One region of the Streptomyces sp. NPDC002176 genome, then DNA from elsewhere that is predicted to be linked to it. Evidence: riboswitches for the same ligand, from Rfam matches in the RefSeq annotation. Region 1 holds a riboswitch; each other region holds the start of a gene.
What was found. A riboswitch is a leader RNA that binds a small molecule or an ion and turns the genes downstream of it on or off. The one in region 1 is predicted to bind cyclic di-AMP.
Positions count from the first base shown of each region.

Region 2: it holds a riboswitch for cyclic di-AMP, as region 1 does, so the genes downstream of both, ACI2LY_RS13220 (transglycosylase SLT domain-containing protein) here and ACI2LY_RS07775 (M23 family metallopeptidase) in region 1, are expected to answer to the same signal.
Region 3: it holds a riboswitch for cyclic di-AMP, as region 1 does, so the genes downstream of both, ACI2LY_RS27625 (transglycosylase family protein) here and ACI2LY_RS07775 (M23 family metallopeptidase) in region 1, are expected to answer to the same signal.
Region 4: it holds a riboswitch for cyclic di-AMP, as region 1 does, so the genes downstream of both, ACI2LY_RS22195 (C40 family peptidase) here and ACI2LY_RS07775 (M23 family metallopeptidase) in region 1, are expected to answer to the same signal.

Region 1 covers NZ_JBJDQW010000001.1:1,727,273-1,732,542, forward strand. Annotated here, with positions in the region: gene ACI2LY_RS07770 (GntR family transcriptional regulator) at 1-583, opposite strand, end outside; gene ACI2LY_RS07775 (M23 family metallopeptidase) at 768-1,511, opposite strand; cyclic di-AMP (ydaO/yuaA leader) riboswitch at 1,524-1,677, opposite strand; gene ACI2LY_RS07780 (M16 family metallopeptidase) at 1,910-3,298, opposite strand; gene ACI2LY_RS07785 (M16 family metallopeptidase) at 3,295-4,689, opposite strand; gene ACI2LY_RS07790 (DNA topoisomerase (ATP-hydrolyzing) subunit A) at 5,002-5,270, shown strand, end outside.
Region 2 covers NZ_JBJDQW010000002.1:1,065,734-1,071,003, forward strand. Annotated here, with positions in the region: gene ACI2LY_RS13215 (polyprenyl synthetase family protein) at 152-1,162, opposite strand; cyclic di-AMP (ydaO/yuaA leader) riboswitch at 1,711-1,946, shown strand; gene ACI2LY_RS13220 (transglycosylase SLT domain-containing protein) at 1,950-2,432, shown strand; gene ACI2LY_RS13225 (HAD family hydrolase) at 2,498-3,325, opposite strand; gene ACI2LY_RS13230 (NAD(P)-binding domain-containing protein) at 3,391-4,593, opposite strand; gene ACI2LY_RS13235 (ATP-grasp domain-containing protein) at 4,637-5,270, opposite strand, start outside.
Region 3 covers NZ_JBJDQW010000006.1:433,123-438,392, reverse strand. Annotated here, with positions in the region: gene ACI2LY_RS27640 (DUF501 domain-containing protein) at 1-59, opposite strand, end outside; gene ACI2LY_RS27635 (septum formation initiator family protein) at 105-584, opposite strand; gene eno (phosphopyruvate hydratase) at 732-2,012, opposite strand; gene ACI2LY_RS27625 (transglycosylase family protein) at 2,318-3,019, opposite strand; cyclic di-AMP (ydaO/yuaA leader) riboswitch at 3,024-3,202, opposite strand; gene ACI2LY_RS27620 (transglycosylase family protein) at 3,405-4,427, opposite strand; gene ACI2LY_RS27615 (cytochrome P450) at 4,551-5,270, opposite strand, start outside.
Region 4 covers NZ_JBJDQW010000004.1:659,683-664,952, reverse strand. Annotated here, with positions in the region: gene ACI2LY_RS22215 (adenosylmethionine--8-amino-7-oxononanoate transaminase) at 1-187, opposite strand, end outside; gene bioB (biotin synthase BioB) at 180-1,379, opposite strand; gene ACI2LY_RS22205 (8-amino-7-oxononanoate synthase) at 1,558-2,688, shown strand; gene ACI2LY_RS22200 (ATP-binding protein) at 2,911-3,381, shown strand; gene ACI2LY_RS22195 (C40 family peptidase) at 3,461-3,934, opposite strand; cyclic di-AMP (ydaO/yuaA leader) riboswitch at 3,938-4,151, opposite strand; gene ACI2LY_RS22190 (hypothetical protein) at 4,493-4,801, opposite strand; gene ACI2LY_RS22185 (ATP-dependent Clp protease proteolytic subunit) at 4,809-5,270, opposite strand, start outside.

The sequences.
Region 1 (5,270 bases):
GGAGCGCGGTGACCGCCCGCGCGCGTTCGGCGTCGCCGCGTGCCACCGCGTCGACGATCGCGCCGTGTTCCGCCCAGGTCTCCGGGGGGCTGGCCGGGCCGTCCACGGTGTACATCCAGGCGATCTTGTGGCGGAGCTGGGTGAGCGCCGAGGTCAGCGCGTGGCTGCCGCACGCCTGGGCGAGCGTCTCGTGGAACCAGCCGTCCAGCGCGCGCAGGTCGTCGCTGTTGCCGAGCCGCGCCCGCTCCTGACCCAGTCTGACCAGGCCGCGCAGCACCTTCAGATGGGCCTCGGTGCGCCGCTGGGCGGCCCGCGCGGCACCGAGCGGCTCCAGCAGCAGACGCATCTCCAGCAGGTCGGCGGCCTCCTGCTCGGTGGGCTCGGCCACGCAGGCGCCCGCGTGCCGCCGGGTCACGACGAAGCCCTCGGCCTCCAGGGTGCGCAGCGCCTCGCGGACGGGGACGCGGGAGACGCCATAGCGGCGGGCGAGGACCTCCTCGGTCAGCCGGGCGCCGCGCTCGTGGACCCCGGCGACGATGTCGTCCCGGATCGCCGTGCACACCGAGTGCGCCGGAATACGCATGACCCACCTCCGCCTTAATGCCCGTGAAACGCCGACGACCGCGCTTGTTCCGTGACTCTATGGCAATGCGCGGAGATTTCCGATGGCGGACCGGAATCCATGGCTATTTTTTGGACAGCACCCGGAGGAAAGCGGGCAGCGAAAAGCCCCGGCCGGGTGGGCCGGGGCTTTTCGCAGGAGAGGGTCAGACGTTCACGCCGTGCTTGCGGAGGTAGGCGACGGGGTCGATGTCGGACCCGTAGTCGGGGCCGGTGCGCGCCTCGAAGTGCAGATGCGGGCCGGTGACGTTGCCGGTGGCGCCGGACAGGGCGATCTGCTGGCCGGGGACGACCCGCTGGCCCACGCTGACGCCGATGGACGACAGATGGCCGTACTGGGTGTACATGCCGTCGGCCATCTTGATCACGATCTCGTTGCCGTACGCGCCGCCCCAGCCGGTGGAGACCACGGTCCCGGCACCGGCCGCGTGGACCGTGGTGCCGCTGGCGGCGTGGAAGTCGATGCCGGTGTGCGAACCGGACGACCACAGGGAGCTGGAGGACTGGTAGGCGGTGGAGACGTAGGAGCCGGTGATCGGCATGACGAAGGAGTTGAGAAGCTTGCGCGCGGCGTCGCGGGCGGCGCGCTCCTTGGCCTCGCGGGCCCGCTCGGCGGCGGCCCGCTCGGCGGCCTCCTCGGCGGCCTTGCGCTCGGCGGCCGCCTTCTGCGCGGTGGCCTGCGCGGCGATCTCGTCGGCGAGGGTGTCGCTGACGGCGATGACGGGGGTGAGGCCGGTGTTCTCGACGGAGTTGTCCGCGGCGAGTGCCGGGGAGGCCGCGAGGGTGCCGACGACACCGGTGGTGAGGGCCGCCACACCGGCCGCGGTCGCGGTGGTGCGCTTGACCCGACCGGGCTTGCGGTGCTTCCCGGAGGCGCACATGAACGCCATGAGCAGGCTGTTCCTTTCCTTCCCTCTCGCCTACCGGGTTAGCTGACGGGTTCGGAGCAGGAAGGTCTCCTACGGCCGCCCTCGCATGCGCGCGGGCGCCCGATTCACCCCAGGGACTGCGGTGGGTCCCCGGCTCCCCCTACGGGGGACTCGGCGATGACTGTCCGGTGCCGCGGGCGCGGCGCACTGCCTGACGAACAGCCCGGAAGAAGCTAAAGGGGACGGGAGCGGATCTTCAAACGGGTCCGGACTTTTGTAGCGCATCCCACACGCCAGAGGGGTAACCTCCGCCTCAATCCGGACATTTGGTGACCGCTGTTCGAGCACACTCCCGAACACACGTGTGGACCCTGACGACTCATGTGCCATCAGGGCCCACACGCGCAAGCTCGCGTCGGCTACTCGGCCGAGACCACCTTGACCTCGCCGATGCCCAGCGCCTCGACGGGCTCCTTGATCTGGGCGGCGTCGCCCACCAGGACCGTGACCAGCCGGTCGGCCGGGAAGGCGTTCACCACGGCGGCCGTGGCCTCCACAGTGCCGGTGGCGGCGAGCGTGCGGTACAGCTCCGCCTGGAAGTCGTCCGGCAGATGCTGCTCGACCTGGTCCGCGAGGGTGCCCGCGACGGCGGCGGCCGTCTCGTACTTCAGCGGGGCCACGCCGACGAGGTTCTGCACGGCCACGTCCCGCTCGGCGTCGGTCAGCCCCTCGGCGGCCAGCGTGTGCAGCACCGTCCACAGGTCCGCGAGCGCGGGGCCGGTGTTCGGGGTGTCCACGGAACCGCTGATGGCGAGCATCGAGGCGCCGGTGCCGTCCGGGGCGGAGCGCAGCACCTGGCCGAAGGAGCGCACGCCGTAGGTGTAGCCCTTCTCCTCGCGCAGGACGCGGTCCAGGCGGGAGGTGAGGGTGCCGCCGAGGCAGTAGGTGCCGAGCACCTGGGCGGGCCACACGCGGTCGTGCCGGTCGGAGCCGATCCGGCCGATGAGCAGCTGGGTCTGCACGGCGCCGGGCCGGTCCACGATGACCACACGGCCGGTGTCGTCGGCGGTCACCGGCGGCACCGGGCGGGCCTGGCCGGGCGTACCGGTCCAGGCGCCGAGGGTCTCGGCGAGCAGCGCGTCGAGGTCGATGCCGTCGAGGTCGCCGACGACGACCGCGGTGGCGGTGGCGGGGCGCACATGGCGGTCGTAGAAGGCGCGGACGGCGCCCGCGTCGATCTTCTCGACGGTCTCCTCGGTGCCCTGGCGCGGCCGGGACATGCGCGCGGAGGACGGGAACAGCTCCTTGGACAGCTCCTTCGCGGCACGGCGGGCCGGGCTGGCCAGCTCGTGCGGGATCTCGTCCAGGCGGTTGCGGACCAGGCGCTCGATCTCGCTCTCCGCGAAGGCGGGGGCACGCAGGGCGTCCGCGAGCAGGGTGAGGCCCTTCTCCAGGCGGGAGGCGGGCACCTCCAGGCTGAGCCGGACGCCGGGGTGGTCGGCGTGTGCGTCCAGCGTGGCGCCCGCGCGCTCCAGTTCGGCGGCGAACTCCTCGGCGGAGTCCTTGTCGGTGCCCTCGGAGAAGGCGCGCGCCATCAGGGTGGCGACGCCGTCGAGACCGGCCGGTTCGGCGTCCAGGGGGGCGTCGAGCAGTACCTCGACGGCGACGACCTGCTGGCCGGGGCGGTGGCAGCGCAGCACGGTCAGGCCGTTGTCCAGGGTGGAGCGCTCGGGGGCCGGGAACGCCCACGGCTTGGCCTGACCGGCCTGCGGCTGGGGGTGGAACTCCATGGGGGCGAGCTCGGTCACTTGGCCGTCTCCTCGTCGTCGTTGCCGGCCTCTACGGTGGCCTCGTGCTCCGGGTCGTCGGGCAGGTCGGTGTCCTCGACCGCCTCCGGGGACTTCGGCTCGTAGACGAGCACGGCGCGGTTGTCCGGGCGCAGGCGGGCCGCCGCGACCTCGCGGACCTCTTCGGGAGTGATGTCGAGGACGCGCCGCACGGCGGTCAGGGCGAGCTGCGGGTCGCCGAACAGGACGGCGTACCGGCACAGTTCGTCGGCGCGGCCCGCGACCGTGCCGAGCCGGTCCAGCCACTCGCGCTCCAACTGGGCCTGGGCGCGCTCCATCTCCTCCGGGGTGGGGCCCTCCTGCGCGAAGCGGGCCAGCTCCTCGTCGATGGCGGTCTCGATGACCGGCACCTCGACGTCGCCGGAGGTCTTCACGTCCAGCCAGCCCAGCGAGGGCGCGCCGGACAGCCGGAGCAGCCCGAACCCGGCGGCGACGGCCGTACGGTCGCGGCGCACCAGGCGGTTGTAGAGGCGGGAGGACTCGCCGCCGCCGAGGACGGTGAGGGCGAGGTCGGCCGCGTCGGACGCGCGCGTGCCGTCCTCCGGGAGCCGGTAGGCGGCCATCAGGGCGCGCGCCGGGACCTCCTCGACGACGACCTCGCGCAGCTCGTCCCCGATGACCTCGGGCAGCGAGCCGTCGCGCGGGGCGCCCTTGCCGTCGTGGCCGGGGATGGAGCCGAAGTACTTCTCGATCCAGGCCAGCGTCTGCTCGGGGTCGATGTCGCCGACCACGGAGAGCACCGCGTTGTTGGGCGCGTAATAGGTGCGGAAGAACGCGCGGGCGTCCTCCAGCGTGGCCGCGTCCAGGTCGGCCATGGAGCCGATCGGGGTGTGGTGGTAGGGGTGGCCCTCGGGATAGACCATCGCGGTCAGCTTCTCGAAGGCGGTGCCGTAGGGGACGTTGTCGTAGCGCTGGCGGCGCTCGTTCTTGACGACGTCGCGCTGGTTCTCCATCGACTCGTCGTCCAGCGCGGCCAGCAGCGAGCCCATGCGGTCGGCCTCGAGCCACAGGGCGAGTTCGAGCTGATGGGCGGGCATCGTCTCGAAGTAGTTGGTGCGTTCGAAGCTGGTGGTGCCGTTGAGCGAACCGCCGGCGCCCTGGACCAGCTCGAAGTGGCCGTTGCCCTTGACCTGGCCCGAGCCCTGGAACATCAGGTGCTCGAAGAGGTGCGCGAGGCCGGTGCGGCCCGCGACCTCGTGCCGGGAGCCGACGTCGTACCAGAGGCAGACCGCCGCCACCGGGGTCAGGTGGTCCTCGGAGAGCACCACGCGCAGACCGTTGGCCAGGCGGTGCTCGGTCGCTGTCAGGCCCCCGGAGCCTGCCTGGGCTGTGGTCGTGTGACCCATGGGCATGTACGTCCCTTCGCAAGCGGTGGCGGTCGAGAGAAACCGCGGTTTTCCTGCCGTTCCTGCCACTGTATGCAAACCGCGCGAGGGCCCGGCGGAGTTCCCGCCCGACGTACGCCCACAGCGGATCGACTAGCCTGCGTCAGGCGTGCTCATGGCGAGCGCGGTCCCCGGCCGGTGTACGGCGGCGGACCGCGGGACCGCCGAGCACCGGGGGCGGACCCGTACGGACCGGGTCGCGGCCCTCGTTGTCAGTGCCCCGGTCCACAATGGTCCGCGTCCGATCCGTCCCACGCCTTCAGCAAGGAGCCGGCAGCGATGGCCCGCCGCAGCACGAAGACCCCGCCGCCCGACGACGCGTTCGAGGAGAAGATCCTCGACATCGACGTCGTGGACGAGATGCGTGGCTCCTACCTCGAATACGCGTACTCGGTCATCTACTCGCGCGCCCTGCCGGACGCCCGGGACGGACTGAAGCCGGTGCACCGCCGCATCGTCTACCAGATGAACGAGATGGGCCTGCGCCCCGAGCGCGCCTACGTGAAGTGCGCCCGCGTGGTCGGCGAGGTCATGGGCAAGCTGCACCC
Region 2 (5,270 bases), on a different contig from region 1:
TCGGTGAGGAGTGGTGGTTTCCCTGGTTCCCATCAGACCAATTCGGCAGTCCTCAAACGTCAGCCCACGGAGCCAACTCGGCGTACGCCTGCGGTATGACGTACGCACCGGACGCCCGCGCCGACCCGTAGGGGTCGGGCAGCGGCACGTCCTAGCCGGCCCGGTGCACCACGGCGTCGCACAGCTCGATCAGCGCCGTCTTCGCCGTGCAGTCCTTCAGCGGGGCGAGCGCGGCGCGGGCCTCCTCCGCGTACCGCACCGCGTCGCGGCGGGCCTGGTCCAGCGCGGGGTGGGCGCGCAGCGCGGTGAGCGCCTGGGCGAGCCGGGCGTCGTCGGTGAGGTCGGAGTCCAGCAGCTCGCACAGCGCGAGGTCGGCGGGCTCGCCGAGCCGGGCGGCGCGCTCGCGCAGCCGCAGCACGGGCAGCGTGGGCACGCCCTCGCGCAGGTCGGTGCCGGGGGTCTTGCCGGACTCGTCGGAGTCGGAGGCGATGTCCAGCACGTCGTCGGCGAGCTGGAAGGCGACGCCGAGGCGCTCGCCGTACTGGGTGAGCACGTCGACGACGCTCTCGTCGGCGCCGGACATCATGGCGCCGAACCGGCAGGACACGGCGACCAGGGAGCCGGTCTTGCCGGAGAGCACGTCGAGGTAGTGCTCGACGGGGTCGCGGCCGTCCTGGGGACCCGCGGTCTCCAGTATCTGGCCGGTGACGAGGCGCTCGAAGGCGAGGGCCTGGACGCGGACGGCCTCGGGGCCGAGATCGGCGAGTATCTGCGTGGCGCGGGCGAAGAGGAAGTCACCGGTGAGCACCGCGACGGAGTTGCCCCAGCGGGTGTTGGCGCTGTCCACGCCGCGCCGCACGGCCGCCTCGTCCATGACGTCGTCGTGGTAGAGCGTGGCCAGGTGGGTCAGCTCGACGACGACGGCGGAGGGCACGATGCGCGGGGCGTGCCGGTCGCCGAACTGGGCGGACAGCAGCACGAGCAGCGGACGGAACCGCTTGCCCCCGGCCCGCACCAGGTGCTGGGCGGAGCCGGTGATGAAGGGGACCTCGCTCTTGGTGGCCTCTAGCAGGCCCGCCTCGACAGCCGCCAGTCCGGCCTGGACATCGGCTTCCAGTGCCTGGTCCCGCACGCTCAGCCCGAACGGCCCGACGACGGTCACGAGGTTCTCCTGTCTGCTGGTGTCTGCTGGCGACTTCACGGCTTGTCGATAGGTCGCTGCCATCAGTCAAGTCAGCGTATCCGGTCCTCTTTGGATCACCGATCGCACCCACCGGTCCAGCTCACGAGGTATCGGTTTTCGTCCGGCATGTCCTGGATGGATGGACAAGGGTCGATATGAGGGGAGTCGGTCGGACGATCCGGCACTCCGGGGGTCATGCCGGTCCAACGAACGGGAGTGCCCCAGAGGTTCCGCCCCGACGGGACCGACACTCCCTAATACCCACAGACGGCCCAAATGCACATAATCCCCCATGTCTGATTTTGCGTATTTTGCGATTCCGTGAGTTGGCTCACGCGGGCCGCTCTTCCGCGCCTACCCCCGCGAACCCCCCTCTCACCCCCTTCTCACCGTGCCCGGTACGGAAGTTGAGGGTTGGCGACCGCAAAGGATCAAGTAGGCCATTTGGGACAGACCAAGGTCAACTAGTACTTCGGGTGAATCCGGTACTTGTTCCGGACATGTGCGGTCGCATACGTTCCCGCCCTGTCAGGCGAACGCCGAATCCTGCCGCGTCTGACACACCCACTCACGAACTCATTCGTACGGCAGGAGCGGGGGACCCAGGTAAGCCGCCGGACCGGTGCGACCCATGTCGCGCCGGGACGGCTCGGGGTGAAGCCGAAATCGTCCCCGGTGTCCGACGGGCACCGGGGACGACGCGGCCGGGCACCTCCCCGCCCGAACCCGACAGCTCACCTCGCAGGCGACGGAGAGGAACTTCGACATGTCTGCTGTTGCTCAGCCGCGCCGTGCCCGCACCAAGCGCATCGTCCGCACGCTCGCCGTCACCGGTACCGGTGCCGCGATGTTCGCGCTCCCCCTCATCGGCGCCACCAGCGCCTCCGCCGCCCCGGCCGCCAAGCCCGCCGCCGCCTCCACCGTGTACCCGAACAACCTGGACGGCTGGATCCGCCAGTCCCTGGCGATCATGGCCGAGAAGGGCATCCCGGGCACCTACAACGGCATCCACCGCAACGTGATGCGCGAGTCCTCGGGCAACCCGCTGGCCATCAACAACTGGGACATCAACGCCATCAAGGGCACCCCGTCCAAGGGCCTGCTCCAGGTGATCGACCCCACCTTCGCCACGTACCACGTGGCCGGCACCTCCTTCGACCCGTACAACCCGGTCGCCAACATCACCGCCGCCTGCAACTACGCGTTCCACCGCTACGGCTCGATCGACAACGTCAACGGCCCGTACTAAGCCGGTACAACCGTCGCACCGCGCCCCCGTCGCACGCCTCGCGCGTACGGCGGGGGCCGCCCGTGTCACCGGGCGAAGAGACGCTCCAGGACGACGGCCACCCCGTCGTCCTCGTTGGAGAGGGTGACCTCGTCGGCCACCGCCTTCAGCTCCGGGTGGGCGCCCGCCATGGCGACGCCGTGCGCCGCCCACTGGAACATCGGGATGTCGTTCGGCATGTCGCCGAAGGCCACCGTGTCCCGGCGGGCGCGGCCCAGGCGCTCGGCGGCCAGCGCGAGACCGGTCGCCTTGGTGATCCCGCACGGCTGCAGCTCGACCGTGCCGGGGCCCGACATGGTGACCGTGGCCAGCGAGCCGACGACCGAGCGGGCCGTGGCCGCCAGTTCGTCGTCGGACAGGCCGGGGTGGCGCAGCAGCACCTTGCTGATCGGTGCGCGCCACAGCTCCGCGCGCCGCTCCACCGGTACGGCGGGCAGGGTCGGGTGCGGCATCCGGTAGCCGGGCTCGATCAGGGTGAGCCCGTCCACGCCGTCCTGGTCGACGGCCGCATGCACCTGGCCCACCTCCGCCTCGATCTTGCCGAGCGCGGTCTCGGCCAGCTCCCGGTCCAGCCGGACCGACCACAGCAGGGTGTGGGTCGCGGCGTCGTAGACCTGGGCGCCCTGCGCGCACACCGCGAGCCCCGTGCCGCCGAGCGCGGCCAGCAGGGGGCGTACGCGGGGCGCGGGGCGGCCCGTGACCACCAGGTGCCGGGCACCGGCGCGGGCCGCCTCCGCGAGCGCGGCGAGCGACCTGGCGGAGAACGTGTCGTCGCCGCGCAGCAGCGTCCCGTCCAGGTCGGTGGCGATGAGCGAGGGACGGGAGCGCGGGGAGGGAGCGGAGGGTGCGGCCATGATCAGAGAATACGGATCACGGGTCCCCCCGACTCACCCCGCGCGCACCGGAGTTGACGTACCCATCAGCTCCGCGCGCCGTGTGCCGCCGCCAGGTGCCTCGCCAGCCGCGGGGAGGCGAATTCCGTGCCGCACACGAAGCGCATCACCGGCCCGTACGACGCCGCCGCGGGCAGACCGGTGAAGTACAGGCCGGGCAGCGAGGAGACGTAGCCGGGGCCGAGGCGGGGAGCGCCCCGGGTGGCCGCGAGGCCGGTGCGCAGGCCGGGGCCGAGGAAGTCCAGCGCGCCCAGGTCGACCCGGTAGCCGGTGGCCGCGATGACGTGGTCGGCGGTGAGCCGGTCGGTGCGGCCGCCGTGGGTACGCACGGTGAGCACGGGCGCGCCGTCCACCGCCTCGGCGGACGCCACCCGCGCCACCTCCGTCACCCGCACCCGGCCCTCGAAGCGGTCCCGCAGCCACCAGGCGCCGAGCGGACCGAGCACCCGGCGGACCAGCAGGTGCCGGGTGGCCTCGGGCAGGAAGCGGTAGGGGTCGGCGTGGTAGCTGAGCGCCCACAGCGACCAGGCGCGGCCGAACGGCGACTCGGGCCGGAACCGGGGCTGCTTCCAGGGCGGCGCGCCGAAGGCGACCTTCCCCCGGCCGCGCGAGACGACCCGCACCTTCGCGCCCGCCTCGGCGGCCAGGGCGGCGGTCTCCAGCGCGGACTGTCCGGCGCCGACGACGATCAGCTCCTTGCCCGCGAACCGGCCGAGGTCATGGTGCTGGGAGCTGTGCGAGACCAGCGCGGGCCCGCCGAGCGCCGCCCCGGCCAGCTCGGCGGGCAGGTGGGCGAAGCCGGAGAGCCCGGTGGCGACCACCACGGCGCGCGCCGCGAACTGCTCCCCCGAGTCGAGCTTCAGCTCGAACCCGCCGGGCCGCCCCCGCTCCACCGACACCACCCGGACCTGCTCCAGATCCGGCACCAGCCGCCGCTGGAACCACTCCCCGTACCCGATGAAGGTCTCCGCCGGGACGATGTCCTCGTCGGTGACCAGGCGCCGGACGCCCGCCGCGTCGCAGTAGTCGGCGAGCGTGTGGCCGGGCTGCGGGCAGTCGAAGTTCGAGGCGGCCGGGGTGGATTTCAGCAGCATCCCCTCCGGCATGTGGTCGCGCCAGCTGACCATGGGGTCGCCGAAGACGCGTACGGGGATGCCGCGCGCCCGCAGGTGGGCGGCGGTGGACAGGCCGTACGGCCCGGCCCCGATGACTGCAACCGGTCGGATCACGAAGTCCCTCCCAGGACGCGGTGCGCCACGTGCGTGGCCTTGCCTACTTCGTGGACTGCGGGGTGCCGCCGCCCCGGCGGCTGGTCCGCCAGAGCTGGTAGAGGTGCTTCGCGCCGGGGCGGCCGAAGCGGGCGAGCATCGTGAGGAACGGCATCGGGTCGTCGCCCGCGAACCACGCCAGCTCCGTGCCCTCGGCCCGCGCCGGGGCGGACGGGGTGGTGTAGCCGCTGCGCCGGTAGGCGAGCAGGGCGGGCAGGTCGATGTTCTCCACGACGAACCTGCGCCCGGCCCGCTGCTCGCCCTCGGGGACGGCCCGGCCGGTGAGGTCCAGATGCAGGGCCCGTACGACGTCCACGCCCGACTCGCTCTCGAAGAGCCGGAACTGGGCGCCCATCCGGGGGTTGAAGTCCAGCAGCTTGTACTGGCCGTCGCGGCGGTCGAAGCGCAGGTCGAGGTCGACGACCCCGGCGAAGCCGAGCTGTTTCACGAACCTCGTGGCCAGGTCGGCGAGTTCGGGGTTGTCGACGACGTACGCGTGGGCGGTCATGCCCGCGTGCGGGGGCCAGGAGCGGACCTTGACGCCGGTGAAGACGGCGAGCGGGTTCGCGTCCGTGTCGAAGCAGGCGTGCACGATCCAGTCCTCGGCCGCCTCCCTCGGCAGATACTCCTGGAGGATC
Region 3 (5,270 bases), on a different contig from region 1:
GCGGCGATGTCCGCCTCGGTGGGCTCGGTACGCGGAGTGTGGGGCGGGGGCGTTTCCATGACTGCTTCCGTAAGTGGCTTGTGTCGGTCACCGGCGGGTGCCGGTCACTGGTCTGAGGCGTCGGACTTGTCGACGCCGTCCCAGACGTTCGCGTACCAGGGCCGGTGGGCGGCCCCCCGGTCGGTGCGGGACTGCTTGGCGGCGCCCGGGTCGATGACGACGAACCCGGTCTCGCCGGGCATGACGTAGTGCAGCCTGCGCCGGATCTGCTGCTCGGCGTAGGCGTCGTCCTGCCAGCGGGCCTTGACGTCCCTGAGCTGCTCCACCCGGGCACGGGCCTGTTCCTGGCGGTTCTTCAGGTCCGCGATCTCGGCGCGCTGGGAGACGTACTGCCGCATCGGGTAGGCGAGCGCCACGATCATCGAGCACAGCACCAGGGCCAGCAGGGCGGCGCGTCCGGTGAGGCGCGAGGGGCGGCGGGCCTGCCGCTTGGTCTGGGACCGGTAGACGCGGGCCGCCGTCTGCTCACCGAGCAGCCGCAGCCTGGTCGTGGTGGAGAAACGGTCCCGGTCCCTCGCGGCCATCTGGCCCTCCGCCTCCGCTGTGCCTCTTGTGCTGGGGGTTCCTGCTGTGCGCTGACGCGCGTACGTCCCCGGACACGGTACGGGACCGGGTCCGGGGACGTACGTACGACGGGCGGGGGCGGCCCCGCGCCGACCCGCGCCGGGGTATCAGCCCTTGAAGCGCGGGAAGGCGCTGCGGCCCGCGTAGACCGCGGCGTCGTCGAGGATCTCCTCGATGCGCAGCAGCTGGTTGTACTTGGCGACGCGCTCGGAGCGGGCCGGGGCACCGGTCTTGATCTGGCCGCAGTTGGTGGCGACGGCCAGGTCGGCGATGGTGACGTCCTCGGTCTCGCCGGAGCGGTGGGACATCATGCACTTGTAGCCGTTGCGCTGGGCCATCTCGACGGCGTCCAGGGTCTCGGTCAGCGAGCCGATCTGGTTGACCTTGACCAGCAGGGCGTTGGCGATGCCCTCCTCGATGCCGCGGGCGAGGCGCTCGGGGTTGGTGACGAAGAGGTCGTCGCCGACGATCTGCACCTTGTCGCCGATGCGGTCGGTGAGGACCTTCCAGCCCGCCCAGTCGTCCTCGAACAGCGGGTCCTCGATGGAGACCAGCGGGTAGGCCGCGACCAGCTCCTCGTAGTACTCCGTCATCTCGGCGGCGGAGCGCTCCTTGCCCTCGAAGAGGTACTTGCCGTCCTTGTAGAACTCGGAGGCGGCGACGTCGAGCGCGAGGGCGATCTGCTCGCCGGGGGTGTAACCGGCTTCCTTGATGGCCTCGAGGATGAGGTCGAGGGCCTCACGGTTGGAGCCGAGGTTCGGGGCGAAGCCGCCCTCGTCGCCGAGGCCGGTGGCGAGGCCCTTGTTCTTCAGGACCTTCTTGAGGGTGTGGTAGACCTCGGCGCCCCAGCGGACGGCCTCGGAGAAGGACTCCGCGCCGATCGGGGCGATCATGAACTCCTGGATGTCCACGTTGGAGTCGGCGTGCGAGCCGCCGTTCAGGATGTTCATCATCGGCACCGGGAGCAGGTGCGCGTTGGGGCCGCCCAGGTAGCGGAACAGCGGCAGGTCGCTGGCCTCGGAGGCGGCGTGGGCGACGGCGAGGGAGACGCCGAGGATGGCGTTGGCGCCGAGCGAGCCCTTGTTGTCGGTGGCGTCCAGGTCGAACATGGCCTGGTCGATCAGGCGCTGCTCGGTGGCGTCGTAGCCGACCAGCTCCGGGCCGATCTGCTCGATGACGGCGAGGACGGCCTTCTCGACACCCTTGCCCTGGTAGCGGTTCGGGTCACCGTCACGCAGCTCGATGGCCTCGAAGGCACCGGTGGAGGCGCCGGACGGGACGGCGGCACGACCCGTGCTGCCGTCGTCGAGGCCGACCTCGACCTCGACCGTGGGGTTGCCTCGGGAGTCCAGGATTTCCCGAGCTACAACAACGTCGATGGACGGCACGAGCATCTCCTTCGTGGATGTGACGCGATGAGTGCGGGGCGCGCCGGATGGCATGCCTTGCGTCTAGAGCCTAACCGTCCCAGGGGTGCCGGCCATCGACCGACCGCCTCGTGGACGGGGTGGTGCAGGGAGACCGTACCTATTGTTCAGGCCCGGAACAAAGGGTTCTGGGCAACAGGCGGGCCGGGGGCGGAACGCGCACCGCCCCGGCGCGCGGGGGAAGCGCGCCGGGGCGGGGGTCCGTGGAAGGACCGGAAGCTCAGGGGCCGATCGGGCTGGGGGCCGACCCCGTGAGCGGGTCGCGGTTACTTCAGGTGCAGCATCTGGCCGGGGAAGATGAAGTCGGCCTTCTCGACGATGTCCTTGTTCAGGTCGTACAGCTTCTTCCAGCCGCCGTCGACCTTGTGCTTCGTGGCGATGGAGCTGAGCGTGTCGCCCTTGACCACCTTGTACTCGCCATCGCCCTTCTTGACCTTGTCACCGGTCGGGGTGGTGACGGTCTTGCTCGCGTCCGGGCGCTCGGTGGAGCGGGACGCGGCCTGGTCGTCGGAGGTGCGGTCGGAGGTGTCGGCCGCGGCCTTGTCCTCCGTCTTGGTGTCCGTGGAGGGAGCCGGGGCGGCCGAGCCGCTGTACGGCGTGCTGGACAGGCCCGTGCCGCAAACCGGCCAGGCACCCTTGCCCTGGGCGGAGAGCACCTTCTCGGCGACGGTGATCTGCTGTTCCTTGCTCGCCTTGTCGGCGGTGGCGGCGTACTGCGTACCGCCGTACGCGGCCCACGTGGAGGCGGAGAACTGCAGACCGCCGTAGTACCCGTTGCCGGTGTTGATGGACCAGTTGCCGCCCGACTCGCACTGGGCGACGGCGTCCCACTCGGAACCGGTGGCGGCGGACGCGCTGCCCGACGCCATCACCGGGCCCGCGACGGCCGCACCGGCGACACCGGCGAGCGCGAGGACACGGACGGTCTTGGACGGGCGACGGCGCTTGCCCTTGCTGGAGAACAGCATGGATCGATCCCCTCACCGACGCCTGCGAGGTGAGCTGTCGGGTTCGGGCCGGTTGAGTTGCCCGGCCACCCCTCCCTGGTACTTCCGGAAGGCGTGGCTCCACCCCAAGCCCGTCCCGGCGTCAATCACCGGTTCGGGCACCTACCTTGGGTCCCCCGCTCCTGCCTACGGCGCTTGACGCGACGATTGTCCCCGACGGCCGCTGGCAGGATTCGGCGTTGCGGCCACGGGTGCTCGTGGTGACGAGCGGTCCCGACCGTAGACACGCCTCGCGGCGAATTTCAAAAACGATCAGGTCTTCTGAGAGTCATCCCACACTTTCGCCAAATAGGACATATAAGAGGATAGCGGGGCGTCAAATGCCGCTACATGAAGCCTGTTGGCCCTATTCGCCCGGCAGCTTCAGGGTCTGCCCCGGGTCGACATGGTTCGGGTCCGAGCCGATGGCCTGCTTGTTCGCGGCGTACAGGGCCTCCCAGCCGCCCGCCACGTCAAGGGAGTCGGCGATGGAGCCGAGCGTGTCACCGTCGCGGACGGTGTAGCCGCTCGGGGAGGCGGTGGCGTGGCGGCCCGTGGCGGCCGCGTGCTGACCTTCCGTCACGCTCTCCTCGGCGCTACCACCCCGGTGACGGCCACCGCCGCCGAGGTCGCCGGTGTCGACCAGGCTCCAGGAGCCGCCGGTCTCCCACGAGTCGTCCGACTCCTTGGCGGCCGGGGCACTGGGGGCCGAACCGCCGCCCTTGTAGCCGCCGTCGGACGCGGCGGGCGCGGAGCCGCCGGAGCGGGAGGTGTCGGTGTCCTTGCCGGAGTGGCCGGAACCGGCCGTCTCGTCGGCGCTCGCGGACGGCTTGCCGGTCTCCTTGGCGGAGGAGTCGGACGACGGGGACGAATCCCCCAGTCCGGACGAGTCGGAACCATCGGACGAAGCGCCCGCTTCGGGAGCCTCGCTCGACTGGTCGGCACCGCTGTCCGAGCCGCCCTGGTCGGCGGACGGGGACTCGCTGACGCCCGTGTCGACGTCCACCGAGGCGGAGTCGGAGGTCAGTCCGGCGAGCAGGGCGCAGGTGGCCCAGTGGGTGGTGCCCTGCTCGGCGAGGATCTTCTCGGCCACCGAGATCTGCTGCGAACGGCTGGCCTGGTCGGCGCTGGCCGCGTACTGCGTGCCGCCGTACTTGTCCCAGTCGTCCTGGGATATCTGGAGGCCGCCGTAGTAACCGTTGCCGGTGTCGGCGCTCCAGGAGCCACCGCTCTCGCACTCGGCGACCTTGTCCCAGGTGGTGCCGTCGGCCGCGTTCGCGCTCGCCGCCCCGAGGAGCGGGATGGCGATGGCGGACGTGGTCACGCCGGCCGCGACGAGGAGCGCCGGAGCCTGGCGGGGTCGACGGTGCCTACCGTTCCCGGAGAGCATGCGGTTGCCTTTCGTGCGACAGCAGTACGGCGTGGCAACTGGTGCTCGGCGCCACACTGATGGGTGAACGTAGCGGCAGACGATCGCTTGTCACAAGTTCATGCCGCACAGATCACGTGAAGATCACATAGTTGAACGTCCGTCATGTGTGTTTTCACGACTGGGACCAACCGGTGTGAACTCCACCGGCAGCGTGCGCAGTCCACGCATGATCAGCCCGCCGCGCCAGCGGAGTTCGGCCGGATCGGCCGCCAGCCGCAGATCCGGGAGCCGGGTGAGCAGGGTGGCCAGCGCGGTCTGGCCTTCCAGCCGGGCGAGCGGGGCGCCCACGCAGTAGTGGATGCCGTGCCCGTACCCCAGGTGCTGGTTGTCGCGGCGGCCGAGGTCCAGCAGGTCAGGGTCGGCGAACCGCTCCGGGTCGCGGTCCGCCGCCGCGAGGACCACCAGCACCGGGTCCCCGGCCGCGATGTCCTGGCCGCCGATGGTGAGCGGCTCGGTGGCATAACGCCAGGTCGCCAGCTCCACCGGGCCGTCGTAGCGGAGCAGTTCCTCCACTCCGGTCTGGAGCAGTCCGGTCTCCCCCGCCGCCAGCGAGAGCTCGAGCCTGCGGCGCTCCTCGGGGTGGGTGAGCAGGGCGTAGGTGCCGTTGCCGATGAGGTTGACGGTGGTCTCGAAGCCCGCGAAGAGCAGGATGAAGGCCATCGCGGCGGCCTCGTTCTCGGTGAGGTGCTCGCCGTGGTCGGAGGCTCGGATGAGCGCCGAGATCAGGTCCTCGCCGGGCGCGGGCTCGGCGGGGAGTGCCTGGCGCTTGCGGTGGATGAGGTCCGCGAGATAGCCGCGCAT
Region 4 (5,270 bases), on a different contig from region 1:
AGCCGTGGATCGCCGACCACCAGGACGACATCCCGTCGACCAGCTCCGCGCCGTCCGCCAGCCGCAGCCGGACCCCGCTCGCCGACTCCACGACGAGCGGTTCGCTGCGGCCCGGCATCGGACCGTACGGATGCCACACATGCCGCCGGTCCAGCTTCAGCAGCTCGGCCGTATCCAGGTCAGGCATTGGGCGCGAGGTCCGTCCCGGCACCCCGGCGGCGCACGGCGACCAGATCGGTGCGCGGCTCGGCGGGCGCGGAAGCCTCGGGTGTACCGCAGACGCCGCCCCCCGCGTGCGAACCGCACCCGGCCGACTCCGCGTCCGTACCGCACCCGCCCGCCGCCGCGTGCGAGCCGCAGCCGCCACCGGCCGCCGCCCGGTGTTCCGGCAGGGTCACCTCGTCCGCGCCCTCCACCTCGAACCCGGCGTCCGCGATCATCTCCAGGTCGGCCTTGCCCGCCTGGCCCTCGCTGGTCAGGTAGTCCCCGAGGAAGATCGAGTTGGCCAGGTGCAGCGCGAGCGGCTGGAGCGAGCGCAGGTGCACCTCACGGCCGCCCGCGATCCGCACCTCCACGTCCGGGCAGACGAAGCGGACCATGGCGAGGATGCGCATACAGCGCTGCGGGGTGAGGTTCCACTCCTTGGCCAGCGGGGTGCCCTCGAACGGGATCAGGAAGTTCACCGGCACGGAGTCCGGGTCCAGCTCGCGCAGCGCGAACACCACGTCCACCAGGTCCTCGTCGCGCTCACCCATGCCCGCGATCAGCCCCGAGCAGGCGGAAAGACCGGCCGCGTGCGCCTTGTGCACCGTGTCCACCCGGTCGGCGTAGGTATGGGTGGTGGTGATCTCGCCGTAGGTCGCCTCGGAGGTGTTGAGGTTGTGGTTGTAGGCGTCGGCGCCCGCCGCGCGCAGCCGCTCCGCCTGGCCGTCGGAGAGCAGGCCGAGGCAGGCGCACACCTCCACGCCCTCGTTCTGGTCCTTGATGGCCTTGATGGTGTCGGAGACCCGGTCCACGTCCCGGTCCGTCGGTCCGCGCCCGGACGCCACCAGGCACACCCGCTTGGCGCCCCCGGCGAGCCCGGCGGCCGCCGCCTCGGACGCCTGGTCGGGCTTCAGCCAGGTGTACTTGAGGATGCCCGCGGTGGAGCCCAGCCGCTGCGAGCAGTAGGAGCAGTCCTCCGGGCACAGGCCCGACTTGAGGTTGACCAGATAGTTGAGTTTCACCCTGCGGCCGAACCAGTGCCGCCGCACCTTGCCGGCCGCGGCCACCACATCGAGCAGGTCGTCGTCGGAGGTGGCGAGCACGGCGAGTGCTTCCTCGCGCGTCGGCGTCTCGCGCCGCAGTCCCTTGTCCACCAGCGTGTTCAGCAGGTCCATGAGGCTTGATCCTGTCCTACCCGACCGCCCGGGGCCAAGGAGACTTCGCACAACGACCGGGGTTCACCGTGTGGGTATTGCCACATCATGGGCGGCTCTCCGCGCCGCTAGTGTCTGTCTGTTGTCTACAAAACCCGTGTGTCTATACAACCCGTGTGAGCGAAAGCCCGGAGGAGCCATGGCGTTCGGCTGGATCGACGAGCAGGCCGAGGCGCGCCGCCGCGCCGGACTCCTGCGGACCCTGCGCCCCCGTCCCGCCGACTCGCCCCTGCTGGATCTGGCGAGCAACGACTATCTGGGCCTGGCCCGCCACCCGGAGGTCGTCGAGGGCGCGGCGGACGCGGCCCGGACCTGGGGCGGCGGCGCCACCGGCTCGCGCCTCGTCACCGGCACCACCGAGCTGCACGCCCGGCTGGAGGCCGAACTCGCCGCGTTCTGCGGCTTCGAGGCGGCCCTCGTCCTGTCCTCCGGGTACGCCGCCAACCTGGCCGCCGTCACCGCGCTCGGTCCGCACGGCTCGCTGATCGTCTCCGACGCGGGCAACCACGCCTCCCTGATCGACGGCTGCCGCCTGGCGCGCGGCACCACCCAGGTCGTCGGGCACGCCGACCCGGAGGCCGTGGCCAAGGCGCTGGCGACCCACCGGGGCGAGGCGATCGCCGTCTCCGACACGGTGTTCTCCGTCGACGGCGACGCCGCCCCGCTGCGCCGACTGGCCGACGTCTGCCGGGAGCACGGGGCCGGGCTGGTCGTGGACGACGCCCACGGGCTCGGCGTGCTGGGGGAGGGCGGCCGGGGCGCGGCGCACGCGGCCGGGCTCGCGGGCGCGGCCGACGTGGTGGTCACCGCGACGCTGTCCAAGTCGCTGGGCAGCCAGGGCGGGGTGGTGCTGGGCCCGGCGCGGGTGATCGGCCATCTGGTCAACACCGCGCGGACGTTCATCTTCGACACCGGACTCGCCCCGGCCGCCGCGGGGGCGGCGCTCGCCGCGCTGCGGCTGCTCCGGCGCGAACCGGAGCGCCCGGCGCGCGTCCGGGAGGTCGCCGCCGAACTGCACGCCCGGCTGACCGCCGAGGGTCTGTCGGCGGTCCGCCCGGACGCGGCCGTGGTCTCCGTACGGGCGCCGTCCGCCGACGCCGCGGTGCGCTGGGCCGCCGACTGCCGTGCCGAGGGTCTGTCGGTGGGATGTTTCCGCCCGCCGTCGGTCCCGGACGGCGTCTCCCGGCTGCGGCTGACCGCCCGCGCGGACCTGTCCGGGGCGGAGATCGAACGGGCCGTTCGGGTCATCACCGCCGTTCGGCCCAGCTGAGGTCGGGAAAAACCCCGTCAAATACGGGCGCACGTCGCAGAGTTCACCCCGTTGAGCGACAGATGTCCGCGTATCTGGGGGGTTGGTTCCCCGGACCGGCCCCGTGATGGCAGGGTGACCTGCACGCACCAGAGCGGGACCGTGTCCGAAGCCTCCGCCCCGCGTCGCCGCGCGGCGTGTGGGAGGTCGGCGGGCCGCCCGTGGGAAAGGGACGACTTCGCCATGGCAGACCATCTGGAAGCATCCGTCACTCTGCCGAGCGATCCCGCCTCGGTCTCCACGGCCCGGTCCTATGTCGTGGGCACCCTGATGGGCTGGGGGCTGCCCTCGGACGACGAGGTGGCCGACACGGTGCGCCTCATCGTCTCCGAACTCGCCACCAACGCCGTCCAGCACACCCTGGGCCAGTCGCCCACCTTCACCGTGGACATCGTGCTGGCCAGGGACGAGCTGCTGCTCATCGGGGTGACGGACAGCCACCCGCGGCTGCCCAAGAGGCTCCCGGCGGCGGTCGCCCAGGACAACGGGCGCGGCATGGCCATCATCCGGTGTCTCACCGTCGAGTGCGGCGGCAAGCTCCGGGTCCGGCCGACCCGCGAGGGCGGCAAGACCGTCTTCGTCGAGCTGCCCTGGAGCGTCCCGGACCGGCCGCTGACCGTCACGGCCCGCCCGGAGCCCTCACCGGCCCGCTGAGAGCCCCGGCGGGGCCAGGAACCGGCTCCGGGGCGCGTGTACGCCCGCGGAAGCCGTCCCCAGCCGTGTTCCGGCGCCGCTAGTTGACCCGGCCGTACCAGACGCTCTTGGTCCAGATCTTCTGGAGCCGCACCACGTCCCCGGACTTCGGCGCGTGCCAGATCTTGCCCTTACCGGCGTAGATGCCGACGTGGTAGACGCTGGAGCCCGAGTGGAAGAACACCAGGTCACCGGCCTTGCGGTGGCCCGAGGAGATGTGGTGCGTCTTGTTGTACTGCTGGGCGGCCGTCCGCGGCAGCTTCTTGCCCGCCTTCTTGAACGAGTACAGCGTCAGGCCCGAGCAGTCGAAGCGGCCCGGCCCGGTGGCTCCGTAGCGGTAGGGGGCGCCCTTCTTGGACGCGGCGACCTTCAGTGCCTTCGACGCGGTGGTCGCGGCGGAGGCGTCGGTGGCCAGTCCCGGCACCATGATCGAGCCGCCCACGGCGGCCAGGGTGAGGGCCGAGGCCGTACCGGCCCGGGCCATCAGCGACGGGACACGATTGAGCGCAGTCATGCGCAACCCTTCGTCAGCCGCCTGTGAAGGATGACCTGTCGGATTCGGGCTGGCGAAGTTGCCCGGCCGTGTCACCACGGCTTCACCCCAAGGGCTGCTCGGCACGATCGTCCGCGTCTCGCGGACATCCGTCCCGGCGACCCGTCTTGCTCGGGTCCTCCACTCCTGCCGATGCACTTCTGTCGACCGGTCATCCGGGTGGCGGCAGGACTCGGCGTCCGCCCGGATGCGCCCCGCCGTTGTGGCGGGGTCTTGTCGTCAGACAGGGATCTTGGCCCACTCCTGTCCGAAAATCCCAATGGAACCGGGGGTTTGTGGTGTTACTCACCACTCACCCGTTCGGGTGGACAGGGGTATGTCCGAGCCGCCGTCAATTCCCCTGCATGGCCCCGGACCTGGGATTCGATCGCCGCGCGTCGGCCCGCCGGGCGCGCCGCGCGCAACTCGGCGGGTCCGGAAACGGGCGCGGAGATACACCGGTCGGCGGTAGCACGTTCGGCCCGTTTCGGCGCGGCGGACGACACGCCGTGCCCCGTCCGGCCGACGGCGGTGTCCGGCTCAGCCGACGTCATCGGGCGGGAGCGCGACGCGCGCGGCCCGGCGCTCCCCGTCCAGCACCCGGAGCGCGTGTGCCAGCGTGCGCCCGTACAGCTCCGCCTCGCCCCGCCCGTGCATCAGCGCGAGCGCGTCACGGAGCGCGGCCGCCGTGCGCACCAGCGCCTGCGCCGCCCTGAGGGCCCGGTACGTGTCCCCGTGCCGGGCCGGGTTGATCCGGCCCAGCAGGTCGGCCGCCTCCAGATAACGGTCGATCAGCTCGCCCTCGGCGCGGGTCAGCGCGGGCAGCGGCGGCAGCTCCTCCGGCAGCACGGCCCGCTCACCGGGCGCCGGGCAGCTGCTTGCGGTCGCGTACGACGCCGTCGACCAGGCCGTGCTCCAGGGCGCCGGTGGCGTCCAGCACCCGCTCCCGCTCCAGATCCGCGGTGACGGTGGCGGCGTCCCGGCCGGTGTGCCGCACGAGCAGCTCCTCCATCAGCTCCCGCGCCCTGACCAGCTCCGCCGCCTTGATCTCCAGGTCGCTGGGCTGCCCCTGCACCGGCTCGGTCAGCTCCGGCTGACGCAGCACCACCCGCGAGCCGGGCAGCGCGAACCGCTTGCCGGGCGTACCGGCCGCGAGCAGCACGGTGGCCACCGAGGCGACCTGGCCCAGGCAGTACGTCCCCACGTCGCAGCCGACGTAGCGCATCGTGTCGTAGACCGCCGTCATGGCGTGGAAGTCGCCGCCGGGGCAGTTCAGGTACAGCGTGATGTCCCGGTCCGGGGCGGCGTGTTCGAGCTG